One region of the Pseudomonas sp. MF09156 genome, then DNA from elsewhere that is predicted to be linked to it. Evidence: predicted binding sites of a transcription regulator. Region 1 holds the regulator's gene; each other region holds the start of a gene.
What was found. The regulator FliA, encoded in region 1, starts transcription of late flagellar genes. The targets are predictions, from matches to a motif close to CTAAAGTTTNNNNNNNNNNNGCCGNTAA.
Positions count from the first base shown of each region.

Region 1 (5,196 bases):
CCTCGACCCGCTGCTGCGCAAGCGCGTGGTGCTGATCGATACCGCCGGCCTGCAAGCCAGCGACCCGGCATTGCGCATGCAACTGGAAAGCCTGGCCGGGCGCGGGATCAAGTCGAAAAATTACCTGGTACTTGCAACAACCAGCCAGAAACAGGTTCTGACTGCTGCGTACCACAGCTACAAACGTTGTGGGCTGGCCGGTTGCATCCTGACTAAGCTGGATGAAACCGCAAGCCTGGGCGAAGTGTTGAGCCTTGCCATCAGCCATGAATTACCGGTCGCCTACCTGACCGACGGGCCGCGGATCCCGGATGACTTGCATCTGCCGCGCCGTCATCAGTTGGTCAGCCGCGCGGTCAGTGTGCAAATGCAGGACGAACCCAGTGAAGAGGCGATGGCGGATATGTTCGCCGACCTCTATCACAACCCAGCCAAGCGGGTCGGCTGAACGGCAACATGCAACACAGTGCAATGTACCTACATCGATGGTCTGCTACCGCGGCCACCCTATGTAGCCTGCGGCTAAGCAAGACAAGGTAAAGAAAGAACATGGGCAGCATGCATCCCGTACAGGTGATCGCGGTGACCGGCGGCAAAGGTGGCGTCGGGAAAACTAACGTGTCAGTGAATTTGTCCCTGGCCCTGGCAGAGCTTGGCCGCCGCGTCATGCTGCTGGATGCCGACCTGGGCCTGGCGAACGTTGACGTTCTGCTGGGACTGACGCCCAAACATACCCTGGCCGATGTCATTGAAGGCCGCTGTGAGCTGCGCGACGTGCTGTTGCAGGGGCCTGGGGGGATTCGCATCGTCCCGGCCGCCTCCGGCACCCAGAGCATGGTGCATCTGAGCCCGGCGCAGCACGCCGGCCTGATCCAGGCCTTCAGTGATATCGGCGACAACCTCGACGTGCTGGTGATCGACACTGCCGCCGGGATCGGCGAGTCCGTGGTCAGCTTCGTGCGCGCCGCGCAAGAAGTATTGCTGGTGGTCTGCGACGAACCCACCTCGATCACCGACGCCTACGCCCTGATCAAACTGCTCAACCGCGACTACGGCATGAACCGCTTCCGCGTGCTTGCCAACATGGCCCAGAGCCCGCAAGAAGGGCGCAACCTGTTCGCCAAGTTGACCAAGGTCACGGATCGCTTCCTCGATGTCGCCTTACAATACGTCGGCGCAGTTCCCTATGACGAGTGTGTGCGCAAGGCTGTGCAAAAGCAGCGTGCAGTCTATGAAGCGTTCCCTCGTTCGAAATGCGCGTTGGCGTTCAAGGCAATTGCTCAGAAGGTCGATACCTGGCCACTGCCCGCCAATCCCCGGGGGCATCTGGAGTTTTTCGTCGAGCGATTGGTGCATCAGACGAGTGCGGGACCGGTGCTATGACAGCCAGCGGCTACAACCTTTACAAAAAATCAGCGCGTGACAGCCAGGGCGAATTGATCGAGCGCTATGCGCCCCTGGTCAAGCGCATTGCCTACCACCTGCTGGCACGCCTGCCCGCCAGTGTCCAGGTCGAAGACCTGATCCAGGCGGGGATGATCGGCCTGCTCGAAGTGTCGACCAAGTACGACGCGAGCAAGGGTGCGAGTTTCGAGACGTATGCGGGTATCCGTATCCGTGGCGCGATGCTCGATGAAGTGCGTAAAGGTGATTGGGCGCCGCGTTCGGTCCACCGCAATACCCGGATGGTGAGTGACGCAATTCGCTCAATTGAAGCAAAAACCGGTCGCGACGCTAAAGATCACGAAGTTGCGGCCGAACTCCAATTGAGTCTCGACGATTACTACGGGATTTTGAACGATACCTTGGGCAGCCGCCTGTTCAGTTTCGACGACCTGCTGCAGGACGGCGAACATGAAGGGCTGCACGAGGATGGCGCGAGCGCTCACCAGGAGCCTTCACGCGACCTGGAAGATGAACGCTTCCAGGGCGCCCTGGCAGAGGCGATTGCCAATCTGCCGGAACGTGAGCGGCTGGTGTTGGCGCTGTACTACGACGAAGAGCTGAACCTCAAGGAAATCGGTGAGGTCCTGGGGGTCAGCGAATCGCGGGTCAGCCAGCTACATAGCCAATGCGCGGCCCGCTTGCGGGGGCGTTTGGGAGAGTGGCGAGCGCGCTGACAGGCAGTGTGGGGACAGTGCGAACGATAACCGCCACGGCGCAAGCCTGGCGGGAGCGGCCCGTGATGTGCCCCAGCAGTCCTTTTTGTGTAATGCCTGTTGAATGATATGGCGCGCCCAGGTGCTGGACGCGTTTAAGACTGCTTGGAGGTCGAATTGGACAAGAACATGAAAATCCTCATCGTTGATGACTTCTCAACGATGCGGCGGATCATAAAAAACCTGTTGCGTGACCTTGGGTTCACTAACACGGTCGAGGCGGATGACGGCATTACGGCGATTCCGATCCTCAACAGCGGGAGCATCGACTTTCTGGTAACCGACTGGAACATGCCTGGCATGACCGGTATCGATCTGCTGCGCCACGTGCGCGCTGATGAAAAGCTGCGCAGCCTGCCTGTGCTGATGGTGACCGCTGAAGCCAAGCGTGAACAGATCATCGAAGCCGCCCAGGCCGGGGTCAACGGCTACGTGGTCAAGCCATTCACTGCACTGGCCTTGAAAGAGAAGATTGAAAAAATCTTCGAACGCATCGGTCATTGATGCTGCCACGGGGGAGCTATGGAGCATAAAGAATCATCGCAGGCCGACTTTGAGTCGACCCTGAAAAAACATGCTCACCAACTCGTCGAAAGCCTGGAAAAAGGCCAGTTCGGCGACGCAGTGCAGTTGATCCATGAGCTCAACCAGACCCGCGACCGCGGCCTGTATCAGGAAGTGGGCAAGCTCACCCGTGAGTTGCACAGTGCGATCGTCAATTTCCAGATCGACCCGCACATGCCCCAGGCCGAGGAAATCTCGCAGATCACCGATGCCACCGAACGCCTGTCCTACGTGGTCAGGCTGACTGAGGCGGCAGCCAATCGCACCATGGACCTGGTGGAAAACGCCACACCCCTGGTGAACGGCATGGCCAATGAGGCCAAGGCGTTGAGCGCTGATTGGGGTCGCTTCATGCGGCGCGAAGTGGGTGCTGAAGAATTTCGCGAGCTGGCGCGCCGGGTCGAGGGTTTCCTGTCACGCAGCGAGCAGGAAAACCGCACGGTTTCCAGCAACCTCAATGACATCCTGCTGGCCCAGGACTACCAGGACCTGACCGGCCAGGTGATCAAGCGCGTGACCCTGCTGGTCACCGAAGTGGAAAGCAACCTGCTCAAACTGGTGCTGATGGCCGGTCAGGTCGACCGTTTTGCCGGCATCGAACACGACCGCGAAGCGATCCTCTCGGAAAAAGATCCACAAAAACACCTCGCCAAGGGTGAAGGTCCGCAGATTCATGCCGATAAACGTGAAGACGTTATGTCAGGTCAAGATGACGTAGACGATTTGCTGTCCAGTTTAGGCTTCTAAGGAGCACGCAATATGAGCTTCGGCGCCGATGAAGAAATCCTTCAGGATTTCCTTGTAGAGGCCGGCGAAATTCTAGAGCAGTTGTCCGAGCAACTGGTCGAGCTGGAAAGCCGACCGGATGATGCGAACCTGCTCAATGCAATTTTTCGCGGTTTTCACACTGTAAAAGGGGGCGCCGGCTTCCTCCAGCTCCATGAGCTGGTGGAGTGCTGCCACATCGCCGAAAACGTGTTCGACATCCTGCGCAAGGGTGAGCGTCACGTTGATTCGGAATTGATGGACGTGATCCTCGAAGCCCTGGACGCGGTCAACGGCATGTTCAATGAAGTGCGCGAACGCGCACCGATTACGGCTGCCACCCCTGAACTGCTGGCCGCCCTGGCGCGCCTGGCAGAGCCTGCCGCTGTATCTGCCGCCCCGGTGGTTGAGGCGGCGCCTGAGCCGGTGGCTGAGCCCGACGTTACCGACAGCGAATTCGAACAACTGCTGGACTCCCTCAATGCCGTCAAGGCCGAGGCACAAGCACCGGCAGCGGCTGCGCCGGCCATGGTGCCGACCAGCGAAGACATCACCGACGCCGAGTTCGAGTCATTGCTCGACCAGTTGCACGGCAAGGGCCAGTTCGCCCCGGACGCCGTGGCAGCCACACCGGCGCCTGTGGAGCCGGCAGCGCCAGCGGCCAGCACCGACATTACCGACGACGAATTTGAAGCACTGCTGGATCAGTTGCACGGCAAAGGCTCGTTTGCCGCCGATGCCCTGCCGGCAGTCGCTGCGGCGGTTGCACCTGCCGCTGCCACGCCTGCTGCTGCGGCACCGGCGGCGGATGGCCTGATCACCGACCATGAATTTGAATCCCTGCTCGACGAATTGCACGGCAAGGGCAAGTTCTCCGAAGTAGCGCCTGGCGCCGCAGCCACCGCCACCGCAGCGGTGGCCAAGCCGGCACCCGCTGCCGCCAAGGCTGCTGTACCGGCTCCGGCCCGTGCCGCCGCCCCGGCGCCAGCCCGCGCGCCGGCAGCTGCCGAGAAAGCCCCGGCCAGTGAAGCCGAAACCACCGTGCGGGTCGATACCGCGCGCCTGGACGACATCATGAACATGGTCGGCGAACTGGTGCTGGTGCGTAACCGCCTGGTGCGCCTGGGCCTGAACAGCGGCGACGAAGCCATGCAAAAGGCCGTGTCGAACCTCGACGTGGTCACTGCCGACCTGCAGACCGCGGTGATGAAGACGCGCATGCAGCCGATCAAGAAGGTTTTCGGGCGCTTCCCGCGCCTGGTCCGTGACTTGGCCCGGCAGTTGAAGAAAGAGATCGCCCTGGAACTGGTGGGCGAAGAAACCGACCTCGACAAAAACCTTGTCGAGGCCCTGGCCGACCCGCTGGTCCACTTGGTGCGCAACGCGGTCGACCACGGTGTGGAAACCCCCGAAGAGCGCGAAGCCAGCGGCAAGCCGCGCCTGGGCAAAGTGATCCTGGCCGCCGAACAGGAAGGCGACCATATCCTGCTGTCGATCACCGATGACGGCAAAGGCATGGACTCCAATATCCTGCGCGGTATCGCGGTCAAGCGCGGCGTCATGGACAAGGACGCCGCCGACCGCCTCACCGACACTGAGTGCTACAACCTGATTTTTGCCCCGGGCTTCTCGACCAAGACCGAGATTTCCGACGTGTCCGGCCGTGGCGTGGGCATGGACGTGGTGAAGACCAAGATCAGCCAGCTCA
Region 1 is NZ_JCBCUR010000001.1:1,014,029-1,019,224, forward strand. Features, by position in the region: gene flhF (flagellar biosynthesis GTPase FlhF) at 1-448, shown strand, start outside; gene fleN (flagellar synthesis regulator FleN) at 550-1,383, shown strand; gene fliA (RNA polymerase sigma factor FliA) at 1,380-2,120, shown strand; gene AC19YY_RS04890 (chemotaxis response regulator CheY) at 2,289-2,663, shown strand; gene AC19YY_RS04895 (protein phosphatase CheZ) at 2,682-3,470, shown strand; gene AC19YY_RS04900 (chemotaxis protein CheA) at 3,483-5,196, shown strand, end outside.

Region 2 (5,196 bases), 100 kb from region 1:
GGCCACCGCGCTTTGCTGTTCGGCGGCGCTGGCGATCTGCAGGTTCATGTCGCTGATCACAGTCACGGCGTCGCCGATCTGGCGCAATGCCGTGACGGCCTGGCCCACCTGCTCGACACTGCCCTGGGCCTGGCGGTGGCTGTTGTTCATGGAACTCACCACTTCCTGGGTGCCGTTTTGCAACTGTTCGATCACTTGGCGGGTTTCTTCCACCGACTCCTGGGTGCGCCGCGCGAGGTTGCGCACTTCGTCCGCCACCACCGCAAAACCGCGCCCGGCCTCACCGGCGCGGGCGGCTTCGATGGCGGCGTTGAGCGCCAACAGGTTGGTCTGTTCGGCAATCGCGCGGATCACTTCCAGCACTGAACCGATCTGCTCGCTATTGGCCGCCAGGCCTTCGACCTGGGCCATCGCCGTACTCATGTCGGCGGCCAGGTGGCCGATGCTGGTGGTGGTGCGGTCGATCACGGTCAGGCCTTCGCGGGTGGCCTGGTCGGCATCGCGGGCGGCTTGTGCTGCCTGGGCGGCGCTGCGCGCGACATCCTGGGCGGTGGCGCTCATTTCGTGGGAGGCGGTGGCCACCTGATCCACCTGGCGGTACTGCTGGTCCATGCCGGCGCTGGTCTGGCTGGCAATCGCCGCCGATTGGTCGGCGGTGCTGCGCGCGTCCTGTACCGAGCGTTTGACCTCGGCAATGATCGGTTGCAGTTTGTCGAGGAAGCGGTTGAACCAACTGGCCAACTCGCCCAGCTCATCGCGCTTGTCGTAGGCCAGGCGCCGGGTCAGGTCGCCTTCGCCGCTGGCGATATCCTCCAGCATACGGGCCACGCCGAGGATCGGCCGGGTCACGCTGCGGGCCATCAGCCACACCAACAGCAAGCCGACGATGGCGGCGAGCAGGCCCAGGCCCAGTTCCAGCAGGGTGCCTTTGGTGTTGTCGGCATCCAGCTCGGCCTTGAGGGCTTGCGCGGGGCCGATCAGGACTTGTTCCGGCACATCCAGCAACACGCCCCAGGACTTGCCATTGGGAATGGGCTGGAAGGGGGCCAGGACCTTGAGTTGATGATCGGTACGCAGGCTGTAGGTCTGGGTGCTGCTGGCCATGGCGCTGATCAGTTGCGCGCCGCTGGCGGTATCCACGCTGTCCAGGCGCTGGCTGAGCTTGCTGGCATCCGGGCTGTAGCCGGCGAGCAAACCCACCGGGCTGATGATGCTGACGTTGGTCTGGCCGTCATACAGTTTGCGGCTGGCGTTCTGGCTGACGGCCTGCAGGCTGTTGAGGTTGATGTCCACCGACAGCGAGGCGATGACTTTGCCATTGACCATGAGCGGGAACACGATGCTGGTCAGCAATACGTTGTGCCCGTCGATCACATAGAAGTACGGCTCGATCACACACGGCTTGAGCGTGCTGCGCGGGCAGGTGAACCAGGTGTTGGCCTTTTCGCCGCTGGGGCCGACGCTGGTGTCGGACATATCGCTTTCCGGCAGCGCCATCGAGGTCAGCGTGCCGGGTGTCGGCTGCGACCAGTACAGGGCAAAGCGTCCCTTTTCATTGCTGCCCAGCTCCGCCTGGCCGGCGAACAGCTCATCCTTGCCATCCAGGGCGTTGGCTTCAAAGACCAGGGACAGGCCCAGCAGGTCCGGGTTGGCTTGCAGGGCAGCCTTGACCTGGCGGGTCAGGTCCTCACGCAGGTCGAAGGCATCGAGAAAGCGCTTCTCGGCCTGTTCGCGCAAAAACAGCACCTGGCGCGAAAAACCATGGCCGTACTGATAGGCGTCCATAAATTGCTGGCGGATGCCCAGGGCCTGGACTTCACCCTGGGCTTCGATGCGCGATTGGGCCGCGACATTGAGCATCTGCGTACTGGAGGTCTGGACCCTTTGTGAGCTCTGGTCCATCCGATACAGCGACAGACCCACCAGCAGGGTCACGATCCCCAACAGACAAAGGCCGGCGAGGAGGGTGATTTTCCATTGAATGGACAGCTGCCTGAGCGACATGGAGATCCTTAACCTTTCGTTACGACAGAGATGATCCGTTGTATCGGCCGCGTGGTTTTTTTCTTTATTCATACGATCAATTGAATTCTGTTTGCGACGTCGTGCTTTGACATGACGCGCCGGCTGCTGCAAAGTGCGCGCCCTCTAATAAAACTCCCTTTCTGCGTGTGCCGTGGTCGCCATCTGGCCAGGGCGCCGGCGCGTGTTGTTTTTATGTTTCTGTCTTGAGGTAACCATGATTAACGCAGTAATCGCCGCGGTCGGTACCATGCTCGTGCTCAGCCTGTCCCGCGTGCATGTGGTCATCGCGATCATCGTCGGCGCGCTGGTCGGCGGCTTGACCGGCGGCCTGGGGATCGACGCGACGCTCAGCGCGTTCAACAGCGGCCTGGGCGGCGGTGCCACAGTGGCGCTGTCCTACGCGTTGCTCGGTGCTTTCGCCGTGGCGATTGCCAAGTCCGGCCTGGCCCACGCCCTGGCGGACAAGGCCCTGCTGCTGGTGGACCGCCAGGAGGCTACCGGCGGCAGTCACGTCAAATGGCTGCTGATCTGCCTGCTGGGGGCGGTGGCGATTGCCTCGCAGAACATCCTGCCGATCCATATCGCCTTTATCCCGTTGCTGGTGCCACCGCTGCTGTATGTACTGACCAAGTTGCAGATTGACCGGCGCCTGATCGCCTGCGTCATGACCTTCGGCCTGATCACCCCGTACATGTTCCTGCCGGTGGGCTTCGGCAACATCTTCCTCAACCAGATCCTGCTGGCCAACGTTGCCAAGAGCGGGGTGGATATCAGCCAGGTCAATGTCACCCATGCCATGGGCATCCCGGCGCTGGGCATGGTGTTCGGCCTGCTGGTGGCGGTGTTTATCAGCTACCGCAAAAAGCGCGTCTATGACCTGGAGAAAATCGAACGGGTCGAGCAAGTGGCGGTGCAATACAACCCGCTGACCCTGCTGGTGGCCGGGCTGGCCATTGCCTCGGCCTTTATTATCCAGTTGTGGCTGGACTCGATGATCATCGGCGCCCTGGCGGGTTTCCTGATCTTCTCGGTATCGGGCATCGTGCGCTGGCGCGACACCGATGACCTGTTCACCGAAGGCATGAAGATGATGGCGATGATCGGCTTCATCATGATCGCGTCTTCCGGGTTTGCCGAAGTGCTCAAGGCTACCGGCCAGGTACAGACGCTGGTGCAGGCCTCCGCCGCCTTCATCGGCCACAGCCGTGGCGTGGGGGCGCTGTTGATGCTGCTGGTGGGCCTGCTGGTGACCATGGGCATTGGCTCGTCATTCTCCACCGTGCCGATCCTTGCGGCGATTTTTGTGCCGCTGTGTGTGCAACTGGGGTTCAGCCCGCTGGCCATCGTCTGCATCGTCGGCACCGCCGGGGCCCTAGGCGATGCCGGCTCTCCCGCGTCGGACTCCACCCTGGGGCCGACCTCGGGTCTGAATATCGACGGCCAGCATCACCATATCTGGGACACCGTGGTCCCGACCTTCCTGCACTACAACCTGCCGTTGCTGGTGTTCGGCTGGTTTGCCGCGATGACCCTGTAACACCCCCTGTAGGAGTCGGCTTGCCGGCTCCTACAGTTTTTTCTCTGCGGGCCGTTAACCTCTTAACGTTGCCCTACAAGAGAGAAGATCCATGCGTCTGAGTCTGAAGGCCAAAGTCCTGTCCCTTGCCGTATTGCCGGTGTTGTTGTTCGCGGTGGTCATCAGCCTGACCACGGTGTGGATCCTCAAGGAACAGGCGCGCACCGAGGTGGCCGAAACCCGCCAGCGCCTGCTCAACAACGCCAAGGCCACCCTGCAAAGTTATGTCGAGGTGGCGATGACCACCATCAAGCCGCTGTACGACGCCGCAGCCCCTGGCGACACAGAGGCGCGGGCGCAGGTGGTCAAGTTGCTGTCCAACACCACCTACGGCAAGGACGGCTATTTCTTCGGCTACGACTCCGAAACCATCCGCCTGTTCAAGGGCAACAGCCCCGACGGCGTGGGCAAAAGCTTCAAGGACAACCGCGACCCCAACGGTGTCTACGTCAACCGCGACCTGGTGAAGGTCGGCAAGGACGGCAGCCACTACCTGCAATACAGCTCGACCCAGCCGGGGCAAACCGAACTGGTGCCCAAGCTCGGCTACACCGAATACCTGCCCAAGTGGGACATGGTGATCGGTACGTCAGTCAACCTCGACGGTATCGACGCCCTGGTCAGCGAGGTGGAAGCCAAGGTCAACGAGCGTATGGAAGGGGTGTTGTTGAGCATTATCGGTATTGCGGCGGTGCTGCTGTTGCTGATCGCAGCAGTGGGCATGCTGCTGGCCAATACCATCTTGCGTCCCTTGCACCTGATGAAGGCCAACCTCGACGACATCGCCGCCGGTGAAGGTGACTTGACGCGCCGCCTGGCAATCACCAGCCAGGACGAACTGGGTGAACTGGCGGGCTCGTTCAACCGGTTTGTCGACAAGATCCACGGCCTGGTGCGCCAGATCACCGACATGACTTCGCAACTGACCGGCCTGGTCAGCCAGGTGTCCGAGCAGGCCCATCGTTCGGAGCAGGCCATGGAGCGCCAGCGCCAGGAAACCGACCAGGTGGCAACCGCGATCAATGAAATGTCATCCGCCGCCCATGAAGTGGCGCGCAGTGCCCAGGGCGCGGCGGTGGCGGCGCAGCAGACCGACGCCGAAGGCCAGGCCGCCAAGCGTGTGGTGGATGGCAGCATCGCGCAGATTCATGCGCTGGTGAATGACATCCGCAGCAGTGGCGTGTCCCTGGACAGCCTGCAACAGGACGTGTCGTCGATTGTCAGTGTGCTTGGGGTGATCCGTTCGATTGCCGAGCAAACCAACCTGCTGGCCCTCAACGCCGCCATTGAAGCGGCCCGTGCCGGTGAAGCCGGGCGTGGGTTTGCGGTGGTGGCCGATGAAGTCCGCGCGCTGGCCAGCCGCACTCAACAAAGTACCCAGGAAATCCAGGGCATGATCGACCGCCTGCAAAAAGGCACCGAGGCGGCCGTGGAATCCATGCGCCGCTCCAGCGATGCCGGCGACGGCACTTCGGCCCAGGCCAATGAAGCCGGGGCGTCCCTCGATACCATGGCGCAGCTGATCGGCACCATTAACACCATGAACGCGCAGATCGCCAGCGCCGCTGAAGAGCAAACCGCCGTGGCCGAAGAGA
Region 2 is NZ_JCBCUR010000001.1:1,116,437-1,121,632, reverse strand. Features, by position in the region: gene AC19YY_RS05405 (methyl-accepting chemotaxis protein) at 1-2,004, opposite strand, end outside; gene AC19YY_RS05400 (Na+/H+ antiporter family protein) at 2,243-3,562, shown strand; gene ctpM (methyl-accepting chemotaxis protein CtpM) at 3,654-5,196, shown strand, end outside.
Region 2: the regulator FliA is predicted to act here: its motif matches at 2,045-2,072, upstream of AC19YY_RS05405 (methyl-accepting chemotaxis protein).

Region 3 (5,196 bases), 600 kb from region 1:
CCTGGATCACCGCATGGACGATTTCAAGGCGCGTAACGTTGAAGTGGTCGCCGTTTCCATCGACTCCCATTTCACCCACAACGCCTGGCGCAACACCGCTATCAATGATGGCGGCATCGGCAAAGTCAAATACACCATGGCTGCCGACATGAAGCACGACATCGCCAAGGCCTACGACGTTGAGTCCGAAGGCGGCGTGGCTTTCCGTGGCGCGTTCCTGATCGACGACAAGGGCGTTGTGCGCTCGCAGATCATCAACGACCTGCCGCTGGGCCGTAACATGGAAGAGCTGATCCGCCTGGTCGACGCTCTGCAATTCCACGAAGAGCACGGCGAAGTCTGCCCAGCCAACTGGAAAAAAGGCGACAAAGGCATGAACGCTTCGCCAGCAGGCGTTGCGGCTTACCTGACCGAGAACGCTGGCAAGCTGTAAGCCAGGTTCGCGGTGAAAAAAAACCGGCCTGAGAGGGCCGGTTTTTTTATGCGTGGGATTTGGCGATTCAATCAGTCGCTGAAATCTTCCCAGCCGCCCATCTGCTTCCAGCGGTTGACGATGCCGCAGAACAGATCGGCAGTCTTCTCGGTGTCGTAGCGAGCTGAGTGGGCCTCGCGACCGTCGAAGTCGATACCGGCTGCCTGGCACGCCTTGGCCAGTACGGTCTGGCCATAAGCCAGGCCAGCCAGGGTGGCGGTGTCAAAGCTGGAGAACGGGTGAAACGGGTTGCGCTTCATGTCCAGGCGCGCCACGGCGGCGTTGAGGAAGCCCAGGTCGAAGCTGCTGTTGTGGCCGACCAGGATCGCGCGTTTGCAGCCGTTGGCCTTCAAGGCCTTGCGTACGCCACGGAAGATATCGGTCAATGCCGCTTCTTCGCTAACGGCCATGCGCAACGGATGGTCGAGCTTGATCCCAGTGAATTCCAGGGCTGCGGCTTCGATGTTGGCGCCTTCAAACGGCTCGACGCGGAAGAAATGGGTGTGTTCTGGATACACAAAGCCCTGTTCGTCCATGCCGATGGTGGTTGCTGCAATTTCCAGCAGCGCATCGGTAGCGCAATTGAAGCCGCCGGTTTCTACGTCGATAACGACAGGCAGATAGCCGCGAAAACGCTCGGCCATCGGATGGCGCGAACCGCCGCCACCGTGTTCCTGTTCGTCGTCGTAATGGTCTTCACTCACTTGTGTTCCTCCAGCAGGCGCCAGCGCAGTGTTTCACCGGCGCGCAGCGGGATAACGGTCAGCTCGCCAAATGGCAGGCTGGTGGGGGCGGTCCAGTCTTCACGGACCAGGGTAATACGGTCGGTATTCGCCGGCAGGCCGTAGAAACGCGGGCCATTGAGGCTGGCGAAAGCCTCGAGTTTGTCCAGGGCGTTACGCGCCTCGAAGGCCTCGGCGTACAGCTCGATCGCCGCATAAGCGGTGTAGCAGCCGGCACAGCCGCAGGCCGCTTCCTTGGCGTGCTGGGCGTGGGGCGCCGAGTCGGTGCCGAGGAAGAACTTCGCATTGCCACTGGTAGCCGCATCGAGCAACGCCACCTGGTGGGTGTTGCGCTTGAGGATCGGCAGGCAATAGAAGTGCGGCCGGATCCCGCCCACCAGCATGTGGTTGCGGTTGTACAGCAGGTGATGCGCGGTGATGGTCGCGCCGACGTTGGCCGACGCCTCGGTGACGAACTGCACGGCGTCTGCGGTGGTGATGTGCTCGAACACCACCTTGAGGGTCGGGAACAGTTCGACCACACGGCGCATGTGTTCGTCGATGAAGATCTTCTCGCGGTCGAACACATCGACATCGCCACGGGTGACTTCACCGTGGATCAGCAGCGGCATGCCCACTTCGGCCATGGCTTCGATGGCGGGCAGGATCTTGTCGATACTGGTCACGCCTGAGTCGGAGTTGGTCGTGGCGCCGGCCGGATACAGCTTGGCGGCGTGTACGAAACCGCTGGCCTTGGCCTCGCGGATTTCGGCGGGCTGGGTGCGGTCGGTCAGGTAGAGCACCATCAACGGTTCGAAGCGGCTGCCGGCCGGCCGCGCAGCGAGGATGCGCTGGCGATAGGCGTCGGCTTCTGCGGCATTGCGCACCGGAGGTACCAGGTTAGGCATGATGATGGCGCGGCCAAACGTGCGCGCAACATCGGCCACGGTTTGGGGCAACGCAGCACCATCGCGAAGATGAATATGCCAGTCGTCGGGACGCAGCAGGGTCAGGCGGTCGGACATTGGGGATTCCAGGCGGGTCAATCTGGTGGGAATGCTACCGGAAAAGACTCTTGCAGGCACTCGCTATCAAGTTTTGCAGGACGCGACCGATATCCCTGGGTATGCCTTAACGATGTATGACGCCTTGTTGTGTTGTAGAAACCAGTGGAGCCGCCCGTGCGCCAGCAATATCTAGCCCTGCTCAGCGTGTTCGCCAGCCTGCCCGCGATGGCCCTGACGTTCCAGACGCGCCTGGAAAATATTGAGTGGAAGGTGGAAGGCGACAAGTTCGAGTGCCGCTTGAGCCAGCCGATTGCCGATTTTGGTTCGGGTGAGTTCGTGCGCCGGGCCGGCGAGCAGGCGACATTTCGTTTGAAAGCCTACAACGGTGCGTTGGGCGTCGGCTCTGCAACACTATTGGCGGCGGCCGCGCCGTGGCAGCCTGGGCGCGGTGATATCAACCTCGGCGCCGTGCGGGCCGGCAGTGGTGATGTGCTGTTCAACAGTTCCCAGCCCCAGGCCGGGCGCCTGTTCAATGGCTTGCTCGATGGCCGCAGCCCGACCGTGCGCCACTATTCGCGGGATGGCGGTTATTCGGAGATCCGCCTGCTGCCGGTACGCTTTAACAAGGCCTACAGCGACTACCAGTTGTGTACCGCGAAGTTGCTGCCGATGAACTTCGAGCAGGTCAAGCAGGCTGAAGTCGGCTTTCCGGGCGGCGGCATCGACCTGGACCCAGCCGCCAAGGCCAAGTTGATGGTGATGCTTGAGTTCATCAAGGCCGACCCTACGGTCAACCATATCGAGCTGGACGGCCACTCGGACAACAGCGGCAACCGCCTGACCAATCGTGACCTGTCCCGACGCCGAGGCTTGGCCGTGATGGACTTCTTCAAGGCCAACGGCATCCCCGAGTCGCAGATCGTGCTGCGTTTCCACGGTGAACGTTATCCACTGGTACCCAATACCAATCCTGCCAACCGGGCGAAGAACCGACGGGTGAATATCCACCTCGACCGCGTGCCCGCCCCAGAAAAGCCGGCGCCTCAGGCTGCGGGTCCGGCGAACGCAGCAGCGACCTCTTAGGTGCGGCCATTCGTCGCTCGCCCGACATAATCTGTCGCTTTATCTTCATTTGCTGTCGCGCCCCTGTAATTTCACGGTTTTGATCGGTAGAATCGACGCCTTTCCGTAAAACCCCGTGGAGTGATGGCATGGCCGACGTAAACAAGGTCGTTCTCGCGTATTCCGGCGGCCTGGACACTTCGGTGATCCTCAAGTGGCTGCAGGATACTTATAACTGTGAAGTGGTGACCTTTACCGCTGACCTGGGTCAGGGCGAAGAGGTCGAACCTGCACGAGCCAAGGCGCAAGCCATGGGCGTCAAAGAGATCTACATTGACGACCTGCGCGAAGAATTCGTCCGCGATTTCGTTTTCCCGATGTTTCGCGCCAACACCGTCTACGAAGGCGAGTACCTGCTGGGTACTTCCATCGCACGTCCTCTGATCGCCAAGCGCCTGATCGAAATTGCCAATGAAACCGGCGCAGACGCCATTTCCCATGGTGCCACCGGCAAGGGCAACGACCAGGTGCGTTTCGAACTGGGCGCCTATGCCTTGAAGCCAGGCGTGAAAGTGATTGCTCCTTGGCGTGAGTGGGACCTGCTGTCCCGTGAAAAGCTGATGGATTACGCTGAAAAGCACGCCATCCCGATCGAGCGCCACGGTAAGAAAAAGTCCCCGTACTCGATGGATGCCAACCTCCTGCACATCTCCTATGAAGGCGGCGTACTGGAAGACACCTGGACCGAGCACGAAGAAGACATGTGGAAATGGACCGTCTCCCCGGAGAACGCTCCTGACAAGCCGCAATACCTGGAACTGACCTACCGCAACGGCGACATCGTTGCGCTGGACGGTGTCGAAATGACTCCGGCCACCGTACTGGCGACCCTGAACCGTATCGGTGGCGAGCACGGTATCGGTCGTCTGGATATCGTCGAAAACCGCTACGTGGGCATGAAGTCCCGTGGCTGCTACGAAACCCCGGGTGGCACCATCATGCTGCGCGCTCACCGCGCCATCGAGTCCATCACCTTGGACCGTGAAGTAGCTCATCTCAAGGACGAGCTGATGCCCAAGTACGCCAGCCTGATCTACACCGGCTACTGGTGGAGCCCTGAGCGCCTGATGCTGCAACAGATGATCGACGCGTCCCAGGTCCATGTGAACGGCGTTGTGCGCCTGAAGCTGTACAAGGGCAACGTGATTGTCACCGGTCGCAAGTCCGATGAGTCGCTGTTCGACGCCAACATCGCGACCTTTGAAGAAGATGGCGGCGCCTACAACCAGGCCGACGCCGCTGGCTTCATCAAGCTCAACGCTCTGCGCATGCGCATTGCGGCCAACAAGGGCCGCAAGTTGTTCTGATGTCGTCCAGGCTGGATAAAAAGTGGTCCCTCGAATGAGGGGCCATTTTTTTTGACTGTAATTTTGGGCGTCGTTGTTTAATCATGTTTAATGTTTTTTCTGGTGTTGAGGGTGTTGCTGTTTATTATGGGTTGCTTGTGATTTTTGTATCTGGAAGTTGGTAGGTTAACCGTATATGAGTATTTATGTTTAAATTCATTCGGTTAATTAGTAGGACGGATCAGGTATCTGGTTTTATCTTAAGAATTATCTGTCAGATGGTTCGGTACATGGTTAGTAGTGAATTTTTCCATGGAACTTTTCCGAGAGGTGTTTTTCTGTATTGGTCCCTCCCGGTACAACCCTGGCAAGGGGCATTTCCTGAAAGTGGCGTGCGTCGTGTTTACTTTTGCTGGTTTGGCAGGCGTTTTTTTGCTCAAAATATGTTTGCTCACGGAAAGTTCTGAAAGGCCAAACAATAACCCACACATCCATATAGGCGTTTTTTTGTAGGCCTATTCTCATAACTTTGTGGGTTGGGTCTCTGCTTGTCGTTACTTGGGGGGGAGTGCTATGCCAAGGAGGAA
Region 3 is NZ_JCBCUR010000001.1:413,189-418,384, forward strand. Features, by position in the region: gene AC19YY_RS01845 (peroxiredoxin) at 1-433, shown strand, start outside; gene rnt (ribonuclease T) at 505-1,176, opposite strand; gene pyrC (dihydroorotase) at 1,173-2,219, opposite strand; gene AC19YY_RS01860 (flagellar protein MotY) at 2,376-3,284, shown strand; gene AC19YY_RS01865 (argininosuccinate synthase) at 3,413-4,630, shown strand.
Region 3: the regulator FliA is predicted to act here: its motif matches at 2,285-2,312, upstream of AC19YY_RS01860 (flagellar protein MotY).

Region 4 (5,196 bases), on a different contig from region 1:
CGCTCAGGTCGGCTTCGTGCTTCTGCACCGCATCACGCAGTTCGGCAGCGGTGCCCAGGGCGCCCAGGGTGATCCCGGAAAAATGGTTGATCCCTTCGCTGGCCAAGTCGCGGTAGGTGACTTCCACACCCGGCTCGGCCGCTTGCCAGGCCTTGACCACTTCGCGGCTCAACTGACGGGATACCGAGTTGTCGCCGAGGATGCTGGAATCGATATGCAAGAGTTTCATGTGGGATCTCCAAGTGAGGACCGCCACCGGGCGATCTGATGGAGAGAATCCTACAGATCAATCCAATAGCCGATTAGCCGGTTAAAATGCGATAGTTCGTCCCACTGACAGGACAATAGGCCCAACATGCAAGACCTCAATGACCTCTACTATTTCGCCAAGGTGGTGGAAGCCGGTGGCTTCGCGGCCGCTGGCCGGCTGCTGGGGATCCCCAAGTCGCGGCTGTCACGGCGCATTGCCGAACTGGAGGAACGCCTCGGCGCCCGCCTGTTGCAGCGCACCACCCGGCAACTGACCCTGACCGCCGTCGGCGAACGCTACCTGGGGCATTGCCAGGCGATGCTGCTGGAAGCGGAAATGGCCGACGAAGCCGTGGCCAACATGTCCAGCGAGCCCCGTGGCCGCCTGCGCGTCAGTTGCCCGGTGGGCCTGGCCCACGAAATCCTGCCGACGGTGGTGGCGCAATTTCTCGCAGCCCACCCGCTGGTGCAATTGGAGATGATGCTGATCAATCGCCGCGTCGACCTGGTAGCCGAGGGCGTGGACGTGGCCCTGCGCGTGCGCGAACTGGGGGACGAAGACCCGCTGCTGGTGACCCGCCGCCTGCGTCAGGCGCAGACGGCCATGGTCGCCAGCCCCGAGTTTGTGCGTGGCCATCAGATCAACACCCCGGCCGACCTCAAGCACCTGCCGGTATTGGGCGCCCTGGAAGCCGACCGCATGGTCCACCTGCGCATGCTCGACCCTGCCGGCAATGCCACCGACCTGGCCATGGAAGCACGCCTGGGCATCGACGACTTCCTGGTGCGCAAGGCCAGCGCCCTCGCCGGCCTGGGCTTCACCGTGCTGCCGATGATGTATTGCGAGCAGGAGTTGGAAACCGGCCAACTGGTGCAATTGCTACCCGAATGGTCACTGCCTGGCGGCTGGCTGCAAGCGGTGTACCCGCACCGACGCGGCGTATCCCCAGCGGTGCGCGCCTGGATCGACTTTTTGGCCCACGCCTTCAACAATTGCGGAGATCGCCTGCTATGAACACCCGGATCATGACCGAAGACGACGTCGCCCAGTTCTGCCTGGGCCTGCCCGGTGCGCGCGAGGATTACAAATGGGGTGGAGTGCGGGTGTTCTCGATTGCCGGCAACAAGATGTTCGCGTTGCAGAACCTGCGGGGTGACTCCCTGGCGTTCAAGGTCGACAAGGAGCTGTTCCTCGGCCACGTGGACCGCCCGGGCATCCACCCGGCGCCGTACCTGGCACGCGCGCAGTGGATCATCATGCAACTGCCCTACCCGCTGGGCGGCGAGGAGTTGCGCGGTTTGCTGCAGCGCTCCCACCAGTTGGTGGTGAGCAAACTGCCCAAGCGTACGCAGATCGGCCTGAGGCTGGACGAGTAAGCCAGTCCAGGTCGTCTTGCACACAACTTGATCATCGAGACATGCACATACCCCTGTGGGAGCGCAGCTTCGCTCCCAAGCCCCACACAGCTAGAAGACCGCCAGCAGCGTGCCACCCAGAAACAACTGATCGATCCAGAACACCTGGTGCAGCACCACGATCAACCAGAACACCACCTGATACGACACCTTGCGCGTCTTGTGGCGAAACACCTGCTGTGCCACCAACGCACCGGGCCAGCCACCGGCCAGCTCCATCGCGTGCAGGATCTTTTCCGGGGTGCGCCAGCTGTCGCTCTGGGCCTTGCGCTTGTCGCTCCAGTACAAGCAAAACGTCACCACACTGACCAGCCCATAGGCCGCCAGCGGGATCAGCGACACCCCGCGATACGCCAGCAGTGCCGCGCCAAACAACGGCACGGCACACAACAGCACAAACACCAGGGCCTTGAAGCGCGGATGCTGGATGGTCATCACGCCTTGGCCGCCGCCCAGTCAATCCAGCCGAACTGCCAGGTGGCCAGGATCAGCAAGCCGAACCCAATGCGGTACCAGGCAAACACTGCGTAGCTGTGGCTGGCGATGAACTTGAGCAGACCGCGCACCGCAATCATCGCGAAGATGAACGAGACCACAAAGCCGAGCGCGAACACCGGCAGGTCCGCAGGCTGGAACAGCTCACGGTACTTGTAGCCCGAATACACCGCCGCGCCGACCATGGTTGGCATTGCCAGGAAGAACGAGAACTCGGTCGCCGTCTTGCGCGACAGGCCGAACAGCAGGCCGCCGATGATGGTCGAACCGGAACGCGACGTGCCCGGAATCATCGCCAGGCACTGGGCAAAGCCGACTTTCAAGGCGTCTTTCCAGGTGATGTCATCGACGGTTTCGGCATGGATGACATGCTCGCGGCGCTCGGCCCACAACATGATCACCCCACCGATCACCAGCGCAGTGGCCACGGTGATCGGGTTGAACAGGTATTCGTGGATCAGGTCGGCAAAAATCACCCCCAGCACCACCGCCGGAAGGAAGGCGATCAGCAGGTTGATGGTAAAGCGCTGGGCGTTGCGCTGGGTCGGCAGGCCGGTCACCACGTCAAGGATCTTGCGCCGGAACTCCCAGACCACCGCCAGGATGGCGCCCAGTTGAATGATGATGTTGAACGCCATGGCGCGTTCGCCACCGAAGTCGAGCAAATCGGCGACGATAATCTGGTGCCCGGTACTGGAGATCGGCAAGAACTCCGTCAGCCCTTCGACAATGCCAAGTATCAGTGCCTGAAAGGCGGTCCAAAGATCCATTATTCCCCCAAAAGGTCATGCGACGGCATGCCTCGTTGATATTTTCTAGGTGTTCACTAACGATGAGCACGCTGCAAGGCCGCGCGCAGGATCAAGGCTGAACTGCAAAAATTCTGTGAAAAATCAGGCAGCACTCAGGTTTTTTGATTCCGGGCCGAAAGCCTATCAGACAAGCCCGGATTTCGCTTCGCGTTATCACTGGCTGATCAACGCAGCACCGAAAATTATAAGAACGCGGAGTGACAAGACTATGAATAGTTTGCGCAATATGTCGATCAGCCGGCGCCTCTGGATGATCCTGATAGTCGCCGTGTTGATGTTGCTGACCCTGGGTTTGCTGATGCTCAAGCAGATCCACGACGACCTCTACCAGGCCAAGAGCCAGCAGACCCAGCATGTGGTACAGACCGCCAGCGGGATTCTGAATTTTTATCACAGCCTCGAAACCACCGGCGTACTGACCCGCGAAGCCGCGCAGAAGCAAGCCCTGAGCGTGGTGCGTGGGCTGCGCTATGACCAGGATGACTATTTCTGGATCAATGACCTGACGCCGGTGATGATCATGCACCCGGCCAACCCCAAGCTTGACGGCCAGAACCTCTCGGCCATCCGTGATCCGGACGGCTTTGCGGTGTTCAACGAATTCGTCACCCTGGCCAAGGCCAAGGGCGCCGGCATGGTCGATTACCGTTGGCCGAAACCTGGCGCGGCTGAGCCCGTGGCCAAGACCTCTTATATCCAGTTGTTCGAACCCTGGGGCTGGATCATCGGCTCCGGCGTCTATGTAGATGATGTGCAGGCACAGTTCCGTGGCCAGGTGTGGGAAGCCTCGCTGATCGGCCTGGGCATTGCGCTGATCATGGCCCTGCTGGTGGTGCTGATTGCCCGCAGCATCGTGCGCCCGCTGCAAGAAGCGGTGCATGCCATGGCCAACATCGCCAGCGGTGAAAGCGACCTGACCCGCAGCCTCGACACCCATGGCCAGGACGAGGTCACGCAACTGTCGCGGCACTTCAACACCTTCACTGCCAAGCTGCGCCAGGTGGTCAGCCAGTTGCAGGTGTGCGCCAATGCCCTGGGCCAGTCGTCCGCCGAACTGGGCAGCAACGCCAGCCAGGCCCATGACCGCAGCCAGCAGCAGTCCCAGCAGATGGAGTTGGTGGCCACCGCTATTAACGAAGTGACCTACGGCGTGCAGGACGTGGCCAAGAATGCCGAACACGCCGCCAGCGAAATGCGCGATGCCCAGACCCAGGCCGAACAGGGCCAGGTCAATATCGACGGCAGCCTGCAACAGATCGACGCGCTGTCCGGCACCATCAGCCAGGCGGTGGAAGTGATCCGCACCCTGTCCACCGAAAGCACGCAGATTGGCGGGGTGCTGGAGGTGATTCGCTCGATTGCCGACCAGACCAACCTGCTGGCCCTCAACGCCGCCATCGAAGCCGCCCGCGCTGGCGAACAGGGCCGTGGTTTTGCGGTGGTTGCCGATGAGGTGCGCCTGCTGGCCCAGCGTACGCAAAAGTCCACCGCCGAAATCCAGAGCATGATCGAACGCCTGCAAGGGCATTCCGAAGCAGCAGTCAAGGTGATCAGCGACAGCCACCAGGCCTCGCAACTGACCATCGAACAAGCCGGCCAGGCGGGCGCCAGCCTGAATGCCATCGGCCAGGCCCTGCGCAACCTCAACGGCCTCAACGCCTCGATTGCCAGCGCAACCCTGCAACAGGCCCATGTGGTGGAAGACATCAACCAGAACGTGACCCAGGCTGCCGGCCTGTCCCACAGCACTGCGCTGGCGGCCCAGCAGTCGAGTGTGGCCAGCGTGCACCTGAAGGACTTGAGCGAAGAGCTCAACGGCCTGCTGCGCCAGTTCAAGGTCTAACGCCCACTGTGTAGGGGCTGGTTTGCCAGCGCCTACAGGGGTTCTGCATTTGCCTGGGAGGTTGGGTACAATCGCCCTCCTCTTCGACTCTTCCAAGGAATCCCATGTCCGGGCTTGAACTGTTTGCCGCCGCGCTGGGGGTGATTGCCGTCTGGCTGACGGTCAAGCAGAACCCATGGTGCTGGCCGATCGGCCTGGTCATGGTGCTGCTGTACACCTGGGTGTTCTTCGAAGTGAAGCTGTATTCGGACATGCTGCTGCAAGTGGTCTACGCCGGCCTGCAAGTCTACGGTTGGTGGCAGTGGACCCGCGCCGGCGAGGTCAAGCAAGGGCGCCAGGTCACCCGTCTTGGCGGCCAGGCCATCCTCCTGAGCCTGACCA
Region 4 is NZ_JCBCUR010000010.1:51,297-56,492, reverse strand. Features, by position in the region: gene AC19YY_RS20570 (FMN-dependent NADH-azoreductase) at 1-229, opposite strand, end outside; gene AC19YY_RS20565 (LysR substrate-binding domain-containing protein) at 356-1,264, shown strand; gene AC19YY_RS20560 (MmcQ/YjbR family DNA-binding protein) at 1,276-1,626, shown strand; gene AC19YY_RS20555 (DUF1294 domain-containing protein) at 1,717-2,100, opposite strand; gene AC19YY_RS20550 (undecaprenyl-diphosphate phosphatase) at 2,100-2,930, opposite strand; gene AC19YY_RS20545 (methyl-accepting chemotaxis protein) at 3,181-4,815, shown strand; gene pnuC (nicotinamide riboside transporter PnuC) at 4,920-5,196, shown strand, end outside.
Region 4: the regulator FliA is predicted to act here: its motif matches at 3,064-3,091, upstream of AC19YY_RS20545 (methyl-accepting chemotaxis protein).